2 regions of the Rathayibacter sp. AC451 genome follow, and region 2 is predicted to be linked to the other one. Evidence: riboswitches for the same ligand, from Rfam matches in the RefSeq annotation. Region 2 holds a riboswitch; the other holds the start of a gene.

Region 1 (4,444 bases), 270 kb from region 2:
GTGACGCTCACGAACAGGAACTCCGCTAGGACGGCTCCGCTGTCGCGACCGTAGAGGACGGTGGTCATGCCCGCGAGGGGCGCGGCGATCAGCACCGGCGCGGTGCGGCGGAGGAGATCGCCGAGGCGCAGCCCCGCGAAGGGCAGGACCAGCAGCTCGAGCGCCAGAGCGGTCGCGGCCGACACCGAGTCGAGGGTGAGGACGAGGACGACCGCGATCACGAGGCTCGCGAGCAGCTTCGCGACGGGATTCGCTCGAGCGATCCGCCCCCGGGCGGGGAGCGCCGTGAGGAGCGTCATCGCGGGACTCCTTCCTGAGCACCGAGCGGCACGACGGCGTCGGCCAGGGCGCTCACGAGGTGCTCGTCGTGGGTGACGGCGAGGATCGCGCGGCCCTCGGTGCGGAGCTCGGCCAGCAGGTCGATCACCACGTCCCAGGTGCGGCGGTCCTGGCCGAAGGTCGGCTCGTCGAGGACGACGACCGCGGGGCGGCGCACCAGGGCGGAGGCGACGGCGAGCCGGCGCTTCTCGCCCCCGGAGAGGGTGAAGGGGTTGGCATCGGCCAGGGTCGACAGCCCGAGCCGGTCGAGCATCGCGTCGGCCCGGGCGCGCTCTGACGCGTTCCGCGTGCCCAGGTGCAGCTCCTGCCGCACCCGCGCCGTCAGGAACTGGTGCTCGGGCTCCTGGAAGACCATCGCGACGCGGTCGGCGAGCTCGGCGGAGCGCCAGCGGTGCGGGTGCCGTGACGCTCCGGCACGCACCGCGTCCGAGGCGACGACCTCCCCGTCGGCGGGCGGCAGGAGCCCGGCGAGCGTGAGTGCGAGCGTCGACTTCCCCGCTCCGTTGGGGCCCAGCACGGCGGTGACCCGCCCCTCGGCGATCTCGAGATCGAGTCCGGAGGCGATCAGGGGCGGACGGCGCACGCCGAAGACCGGACGCGCCAGCGCGAGGGCGGAGGTGCGCAACGCGGCCGCGGTGGATCCCACCGGGCCGTCGCGGCGCGCCGGGACCTCCCCCGGCAGCCAGACCCCCGCCGTGACGAGCACCTCGCGCGCGTCGACGAGCACGGTCGCGGGGGCGCCGTCGGCGATCACGGTTCCGTCCGCACCCAGCACCACGACCCGGTCGACGAGGTCGATCCAGACGTCCACGCGGTGCTCGACGACGACGAGGGTCGCTCCCGAGCGCTCCGTGCTCCGCTCGACGGCGTCGCGCACCTCGCGGACGCCGACCGGATCGAGGTTGGCCGTCGGCTCGTCCAGCAGGAGGAGCCTCGGTCGCATGGCCAGCACGCCCGCGAGGGCGAGCCGCTGCTTCTGCCCGCCCGACAGAGCCGATGTCGAGCGGTCGAGCGGCACGTCGAGCCCGACGTCCTCGAGAGCCTGCCGGACGCGCTCCAGGATCTCGGCCGCGGGGACGCCGAGGTTCTCGCACGCGAAGCCGACGTCGTCGCCCACCCGCGCCAGCACGGCCTGGGTGTCCGGATCCTGCAGCACCAGACCCGCCATCCCGCGGCGCCGGAGGGGGACTCGCCGTCGAGGGTCAGCTCACCGGCCGACGCGCCGTCCTCCTCGCCGCCGAGGACTCCGGCGAGAGCGTGCAGCAGAGTGCTCTTGCCCGCACCGGAGGGGCCGAGGAGCAGCACGCGCTCCCCCGGCCCGATCTCGAGGTCGAGCCCGGACACGGCCGACCGCGAGCGCCCGGCGTGCCGCCAGCTCCAGCCGCGGGCCGAGACGGCGGCACCGCTCATCGAGCGCCCGCGCCGGCTGCGTCGATCACCCTGCCCTCGCGCCCCGAGGCGAAGCGGTCGAGGGCGCCGGAGGCGGCCAGTCCACGGACGGCGAGCCAGGGCAGGAGTCCCGCGAGGACGATGCCGGACACGATCGAGGAGACGATGTAGACGGTGGCGAAGAGTCCGTCCACACCCGCGTACCAGACGATCAGGTCGTTGATCGCGAGGGCGAGACCCGCACCGGCGCCGGCGAGCAGCGCCACGATCGGCCGACCGCTGCGGTACAGGAAGAGCGCGAAGATGAGCTCGGCGCCCAGTCCCTGGACCAGTCCGGACAGCAGGACCAGGTAGCCCCACTGGGTGCCGATCAGCGCGGAGACGACCGCGGCGACGAGCTCGGTGTAGAGCGCGGCACCGGGCTTGCGGATGATGAGGCCGCCCAGGACGCCGGCGAAGAGCCAGCCGCCGCCGAGGATCCCGCCGAGTCCGGGGAGGAACTCGAAGGCGAGGCCGAGGACGTTGGTCGCGAGGCCCCAGGCCCAGAAGACGATGCCGCTCGCGACGGCGACGACGCTCGCCACGACGATGTCGACGACGCGCCAGCGGAGATCGCGGCGCCGGGTGGTGGGAAGGGTGGAGTTCTGCACTGACGTGCCCTTTCGTGGAAGCGAATGGAGGGCACGGGTAGGAAGAGGAGATCGAAACGTTCCTTCGCTGGCATGACCCAGATCAGGTTCGACGGTCGAAGGCTGCGTGCCTTCCTCTCAGTCCGGTGCACCGGACTCCCGTGTTCGTCAGCAATCATAGACAGCATGTCGTGGTCGGTGGTCGTCGTTCTCGCCGTCGTGCTGCTGGTCCTGCTCCACGCGCTCCTGTGGCAGAGGCGTCGGCGCATCCGTCGTGAGCTGCTGGGCTCCGGGACGCGCGTGCAGGGTCGGGTGCTCCCGAACGACGCATCGATGCCGGGCGCACGCGGCAGCCATGCCGGGCGGCTGCTCGTCTCGTACCACCTCGAGAACGGCGAGGAGCGACGCGCCCTGAAGATCCCCCAGCGTCGGGGAGACGCCTGGATGGCCGGTGAGCCGGTCGCCGTCGTCTACGATCCGCGACACCCGGGCGACGCCGAGCGACTGATCGTCGGATTCGGCCGCACGCAGAAGAAGTGGTTCACCGCTCGCCCTCAGCGCCTGCGCTGAGGACCACGACGCCGCTCAGCGCCTGCGCTGAGGACGGCGCGGCCGCCTACTTCTTGAGGGCGCGGACGAGACGGGCGAGAGCCTTGCCGGTGACCCAGACGAAGGGGATGCCCACGGCCAGGACCGACACGATGTTGGGCTGGAAGCGCAGTCCGAGGTCGTCCTTGATGTAGGCCCCGATCGGGACGACGGCACCGCCGCCACCGCCGCCGCCGCCCTCCTGGCCCTCCTCGGAGCCGCTGCCGCCGCCGAATCCGAACCAGCGGAGTGCGACGGGCACCATCGTGGCGCCGTCGACGTCCACGGGCTCCCCGTAGATCGTCGCGGCTCCCGCGGAGGTGACTTTGTCGGCCAGGGACACGGCGATGTTGGGCATGCCCGAACGCTACTCCCGGGCTCGACGGGGGGACAACCGCCGCGCGGGCTCGCTCAGGACTCCCCCACCCCGGTCACCGGGGCAGCGGTCATACTCGACGGATGCCGCAGCGCCCCCGCCGACGTCACCCTCTCCGGGCGGCCGTCGTCGTGGGTAAGAGCGCCGTGCTCGCGGCGTTCCTCGCCGTCCATCGGCTGCTGCCGGAGTCGGCGGGCTGGCTCTCCGTGCTCGAGACCGCGATCCCGTGGACCGGCCTCGTCGTCCTCCTGCTGATCACCGCGGCCGTCGGCCTGCGCTCGCGCGCCGCGGGGGCCGCTGCCACTGTGCTCGCGACCGTCTACGGCGTGCTCGTGCTGCCGGTGGCCGTGCCCGGCCCCTCGTGCGCTCGGGTTCCTTCACCGTCGTCAGCCAGAACATCGCCGCGAGCGCGGACGCGGGTGCCCTGGCCCTCGAGCTCGCCTCGCGGGAGCCCGACGTGATCGCTCTCCAGGAGCTCGACGGCGACGCGCGCGACGCGGTGGACGCGGAGCTGTCCGGGACCTACCCGCACTCCTTCGTCGTCGGCACCGTCGGCGTGTGGAGCCGGGAGGAGCTGTCGAACGCGGAGCCGCTCGACCTCGGGTTGGGCTGGGACCGCGCCCTCGCGGTCGACATCGGGACGACGGTCGGCTCGACCCGGCTCTTCGTCGTCCACCTGGCCTCGTTCCGCCTCGGCGACCACGAGGAGCGGGACGTGATGCTCGGCGGACTGGCGGACGTCCTCGCTCAGGACGAGTCGGAGCGCACCCTGGTGATCGGCGACTTCAACACGGCTCCCGACGACCACCTCCTCGCCCCGGTCCTCGAGCAGGCGGCACTCGTGCGGACCTCGGGGATCGGCTTCCCCGCCACGTGGCCCGCGCTGCTCCCGCTCGTGAGCCTCGATCACGCTCTCGCCGACGGCGTCCCCGCCTCGACCGTGGAGGTGCTGCCGCCGAACGGGTCGGACCACCGGCCCGTCAGTCTGACGATCGGCTCCGCGTAGCGAGGGTGTCGCTGAGGTCGATCCCCTTCGCCGACTCCGGTGCCGAGCGGGACAGCAGCGATGCGGGACGCACGGCGCCCGACCCGAACCGCGCCGCGACTCCGTCGACCGCGAGCT
Region 2 (4,444 bases):
GTCTGCGGTGCTCACGAGCACCCGCGTCCGGCCGAGCACGGCGACCTCGCCCCGGTCTCGACCGAGGACCTCGACCGGGCCCGGGCAGCGGTCGACGCGGCCGCTCGGACCATGGACCGCGCCCGTGATCGCGAGAGCACCGCGGCGCTCGCGCTCGCCGCGCTCGAGGAGCGGGCGGGAGTGGACACTCCGGCCTCTCTCGACCTCGCGCTGATCGAGGGGCGCGAGCGGCTGGCCACCGCCCGCGCCGCCGCGTCGCGCTGCGAAGCCCTGCGGAGCGAGCGCGGCACGCTGCGCCGCCGGCTCGACGAGCTGACCGCGCTCCGCGAGAGCGCCCGCACCGACGACGACCGCCTGACCCGGGAGGCGACGATCGCGGCCGAGGCGCTGCGGACCCTCCTCGAGAGGGTCGAGGCGCAGCGCGACGGCGCCGACAGCATCGCCTCCCGCGTGGCCGAGCTGACCGAGCGGCGCCGCGTCGCCGATGCCCTCGTGGCGGCGGAGGACCTCCTGGTCGTGCGCACCCGTGCCGCCGATGAGGCGCAGGAGCACCTCGCGTCGGTGCTCGCCGAGCGCGGCTTCGAGAGCGCGGCCTCCGCCGAGGCGGCGGCGCTCACCGCGGGCGAGCGTGCGCGGGCCGAGGCCGTCGTCGCCGAGCACGAACGGCGCCGGGCCGCCGTCGACGCGGTACTCGCGGAGCCCGAGCTGCAGGGGCTGCCCACGACCCCCGTCGACCTCGCCGGCGCCGAGGAAGCGGCCCGGCTCGCCTCCGCCCGCCGCGACGAGGCGCGCTCGCGGCTCTCGGTGCTCGAGCACCGCGCCGCACGACTGGCCGAGCTGGCCGCCCTCGCCGAGAGCAGGCTGCTCTCGCTCGAGGGCCGGCTCCGTCGGCACGAGGAGCTGCGCGCGCTCGCCGAGACGATCGACGGGCGCGGGCAGAACACGCGTCGCATGGATCTCGAGGCGTTCGCGCTCGCGGGCCGCCTCGAGGAGATCGTGGGCGCGGCGAACCTCCGCCTCGGCGCGATGACGAGCGGCCGCTACTCGCTGCTCCACGACGACTCCCTCGCCTACCGCAACGCCTCCTCCGGCCTCGGGATCGAGGTGCTCGACGCGTTCACAGGCGTGCGCCGCCAGCCCGCCTCGCTCTCGGGAGGCGAGACGTTCCTCGCGTCACTCGCGCTCGCCCTCGGTCTCGCCGACGTCGTCACGGCCCAGTCGGGCGGCATCACGCTCGAGACGATGTTCATCGACGAGGGCTTCGGCTCGCTCGACGCCGAGACCCTCGAGACCGCGCTGGGCACGCTCGACGCGCTGCGGTCCGGCGGTCGCACGATCGGGCTCATCAGCCACGTCGACGCGATGCGCGAGCGGCTGCCGATCGGGCTCCGCGTCGTGGTGGGCGCCCGCGGCGACAGCACGCTGCGCACCGACTGAGCGCCGCTCCCTGCAGTTCTGCCCCGGCCGCGCTCCCCGCACTGCGACCCTGCACTAGGGCCTCGAGGACCGGTGCCTCGCGACCGCGTCCGTGTTGCCGCAGCGCGCGGAGCAGTAGCGCTGCCGGCCGGCGCGGGACTCGTCGACGAACACCCGGTCGCAGCCTCCTCGGGCGCAGACGCCCATCCGGAGCCCCGCCGCCGCGGACACGAAGAAGGCGAGACCTCCTGCGGTCACCGAGCGCACCCGGGTGACGACGTCACTGCCGTCGGGAACGAGGTGCAGATGCGGCGGCATCCCGTCGTGGGTGGCGACGAACAGCGATCCGGCGACCTCCGCGAGCAGGCCGTTCACCTCGCCGCAGCGCGCCTGGACCGAGCCGGCCGCGAAGACGCGCCGCAGCCGCGCCGCCCAGTCCCGCAGCGCCAGCGTGTCGGACGGAGCGAGGCCCGGCTCGCGGACGCCCTGCGCCTGCAGCAGCGGCTCGATCGGGTCGTCGGGCGCGGCGTTCACCAGCGCGGCCGCGAGTCGCGGACCGACCTGGTGCCGGTGGTCGAAGGTCATCCGCCGACTGTAATGGTTGAACGCCTCCGATCCCTTACGAGAGCATCGGTGCATGCACGAGCACCGCTGGACCCGACTCTCCCGCCACTCGACCAGCGAGGGGGTCGTCGGTTATCTACTCTGCCCCTGCGGCGCACGGGAGATCGAGCTCGTCCCGCTCGCTCCTGCCGTCGTGCTCGCCGCCCGAAACTCTCCGACCAGCTGCTGGTGACCGGACGACTCGGGATCGCCGTCGCGGGCACGGCGAGATCGTGGTCGCCAGGCACTAGGGTCGTGCGCAGTGACACGGGGTGCCCGCCTGGGCTGAGAGAAGACCCGTTGAACCTGATCTAGTTCGTACTAGCGAAGGGATGTCGCGAATGAGCATTCGCACGCCTGCCCACCCGACCCTCCACGACCTCGACGGGGCCGCCGTCGGCCGCGATCTCGAGGAGCTGCGCCGCAGGGCGCCACTCGTCCAGTGCATCACCAACGCGGTGGTGACCGGATTCACCGCCAACAGCCTCCTCGCCCTGGGGGCGAGCCCCGCCATGGCCGATCTCCCGGGCGAGGCGGGCGTCTTCGCCGGGCTCGCGTCGGCGACGCTCGTGAATCTCGGGACGCCCGGGTCAGAGCAGCGCTCCGGGGCGCGGGAGGCGATCGCGACCGGGCCGCTCTGGGTGCTCGATCCGGTCGCCGTCGGGCCACTGCCGGTCCGCACCGCCTTCGCCGCCGAGATCCTCGACCAGGGGCCCTCGATCATCCGCGGCAACGCCTCCGAGATCCTCGCCCTCGCCGGTCTCGGTGCCGGCGGTCGGGGTGTCGACGCCGTCGACGGGGCCGAGGATGCGCTCGACGCCGCGAAGGAACTCGCCCGGCGCACGGGAGCCGCCGTCGCTGTCTCCGGCCCCGTCGACGTCGTCACCGACGGAGTCGCGGTCGTCCGTGTCACCGGCGGGCACCCGCTGCTGACCCGCGTCACGGGCGGAGGCTGCGCCCTCGGCGCCGTGATGGCCGCCTTCCTCGGCGCCGCCGACCCCGCCCCCGGAGCCGCCCTCCGCGCCGCCGTCGCGGGCTCGGTCGTCTGGGGGATGGCCGCCGAGCGCGCGGCGCGCACCGCGGCCGGTCCCGGCTCGTTCGCCGTGGCCCTCCTCGACGAGGTCTCCTCCCTCGACGCGTCCGTCGTCGCGCAGGGGGCGAGGATCGCGTGAGCGCCCTCGACCTCTCCCTTTACCTCGTCACCGACACGCGGCAGTGCGGAGCGCGCGGCGTGCCGGCCGTCGTGTCCGCCGCGGTCCTGGGTGGCGTCCGCACTGTCCAGATCCGCGACCACGACGCCTCGGCCGCCGAGCTGCTCGCCCTCGTCCTCGCCGTCGCCGACGTGCTCGACGAGCGCACGACCCTCGTGGTGGACGATCGCGTCGACGTCGCCCTCGCCGCCCGCCTGGCCGGAGCGCGGGTGCACGGGGTCCACCTCGGGCAGTCAGACCTGCCCGTCCTCGCCGCCCGGCAGCTCCTGGGCCCGGACGCCGTCCTCGGACTGACGGCGAACACGCCCGCGCACCTCGAGGCCGTGCACGCCCTGCCCGCGGGTACCGTCGACTACCTGGGCGTCGGAGTGATCCGGCCGACCGCGACGAAGCCCGACCACCCGGTACCGCTCGGGATCGACGGGTTCGCGGATCTCGCGGCCGCGACTCCGCTCCCCTGCGTCGCCATCGGCGGCGTGGGCCTGCACGATGCGGCGGCCCTGCGCGCCGCGGGGGCCGCCGGCCTCGCTGTCGTCTCGGCGATCTGCACGGCGGAGGATCCCGCAGCCGCCGCTGCGACCCTGCTCGCGGAGTGGGACCGGTGACCGCGCGCATCCCGCGCGTGCTCAGCATCGCGGGCACCGATCCGACGGGCGGTGCGGGCATCCAGGCCGACCTCAAGTCGATCGGCGTGCTCGGCGGCTACGGCATGGCGGTGGTCACGGCTCTCGTCGCGCAGAACACGCACGGGGTCCGCTCCGTGCACCTGCCTCCGGTGACGTTCCTCCGCGAGCAGCTCGACGCGGTGAGCGACGACGTCGCGATCGACGCCGTGAAGATCGGCATGATCGCGACCGCCGCGATCGGCACGGGGATAGCGGACTGGCTCGACGCGGTCCGTCCGCCGCTCGTGGTCGTCGATCCGGTCATGATCGCCACGAGCGGTCATCGTCTGCTCGACCCCGAGGCCGAGGAGAGCGTCCGCGAGCTCGTCCGCCGGGCGCATCTCGTCACCCCCAACCTCCCGGAGCTCGCCGTGCTGGCCGGCGCCGAGGAGGCCGGGGACTGGGCCGAGGCGCTCCGGCAGGGCGCGGACGTCGCCCGCACGCTCGGCACCGCCGTGCTGGTGAAGGGCGGGCATCTCGACGGCCCGTCGACTCCGGACGCGATCGTCACGCCCTCCGGCGAGACCCGCGAGACCCCGGGCGAGCGCG

What was found. A riboswitch is a leader RNA that binds a small molecule or an ion and turns the genes downstream of it on or off. The one in region 2 is predicted to bind thiamine pyrophosphate.
Positions count from the first base shown of each region.
Region 1: it holds a riboswitch for thiamine pyrophosphate, as region 2 does, so the genes downstream of both, AC0CID_RS03205 (ECF transporter S component) here and thiM (hydroxyethylthiazole kinase) in region 2, are expected to answer to the same signal.

Region 1 covers NZ_CEEDBD010000001.1:680,858-685,301, reverse strand. Annotated here, with positions in the region: partial or broken gene AC0CID_RS03215 (energy-coupling factor transporter transmembrane component T family protein) at 1-299, opposite strand, end outside; partial or broken gene AC0CID_RS03210 (ABC transporter ATP-binding protein) at 296-1,749, opposite strand; gene AC0CID_RS03205 (ECF transporter S component) at 1,746-2,378, opposite strand; TPP riboswitch at 2,421-2,529, opposite strand; gene AC0CID_RS03200 (hypothetical protein) at 2,544-2,927, shown strand; gene AC0CID_RS03195 (hypothetical protein) at 2,974-3,303, opposite strand; gene AC0CID_RS03190 (hypothetical protein) at 3,405-3,782, shown strand; gene AC0CID_RS03185 (endonuclease/exonuclease/phosphatase family protein) at 3,779-4,327, shown strand; gene dinB (DNA polymerase IV) at 4,302-4,444, opposite strand, start outside.
Region 2 covers NZ_CEEDBD010000001.1:413,815-418,258, reverse strand. Annotated here, with positions in the region: gene AC0CID_RS01925 (AAA family ATPase) at 1-1,437, shown strand, start outside; gene AC0CID_RS01920 (CGNR zinc finger domain-containing protein) at 1,492-2,001, opposite strand; TPP riboswitch at 2,278-2,369, shown strand; gene thiM (hydroxyethylthiazole kinase) at 2,361-3,191, shown strand; gene thiE (thiamine phosphate synthase) at 3,188-3,835, shown strand; gene thiD (bifunctional hydroxymethylpyrimidine kinase/phosphomethylpyrimidine kinase) at 3,832-4,444, shown strand, end outside.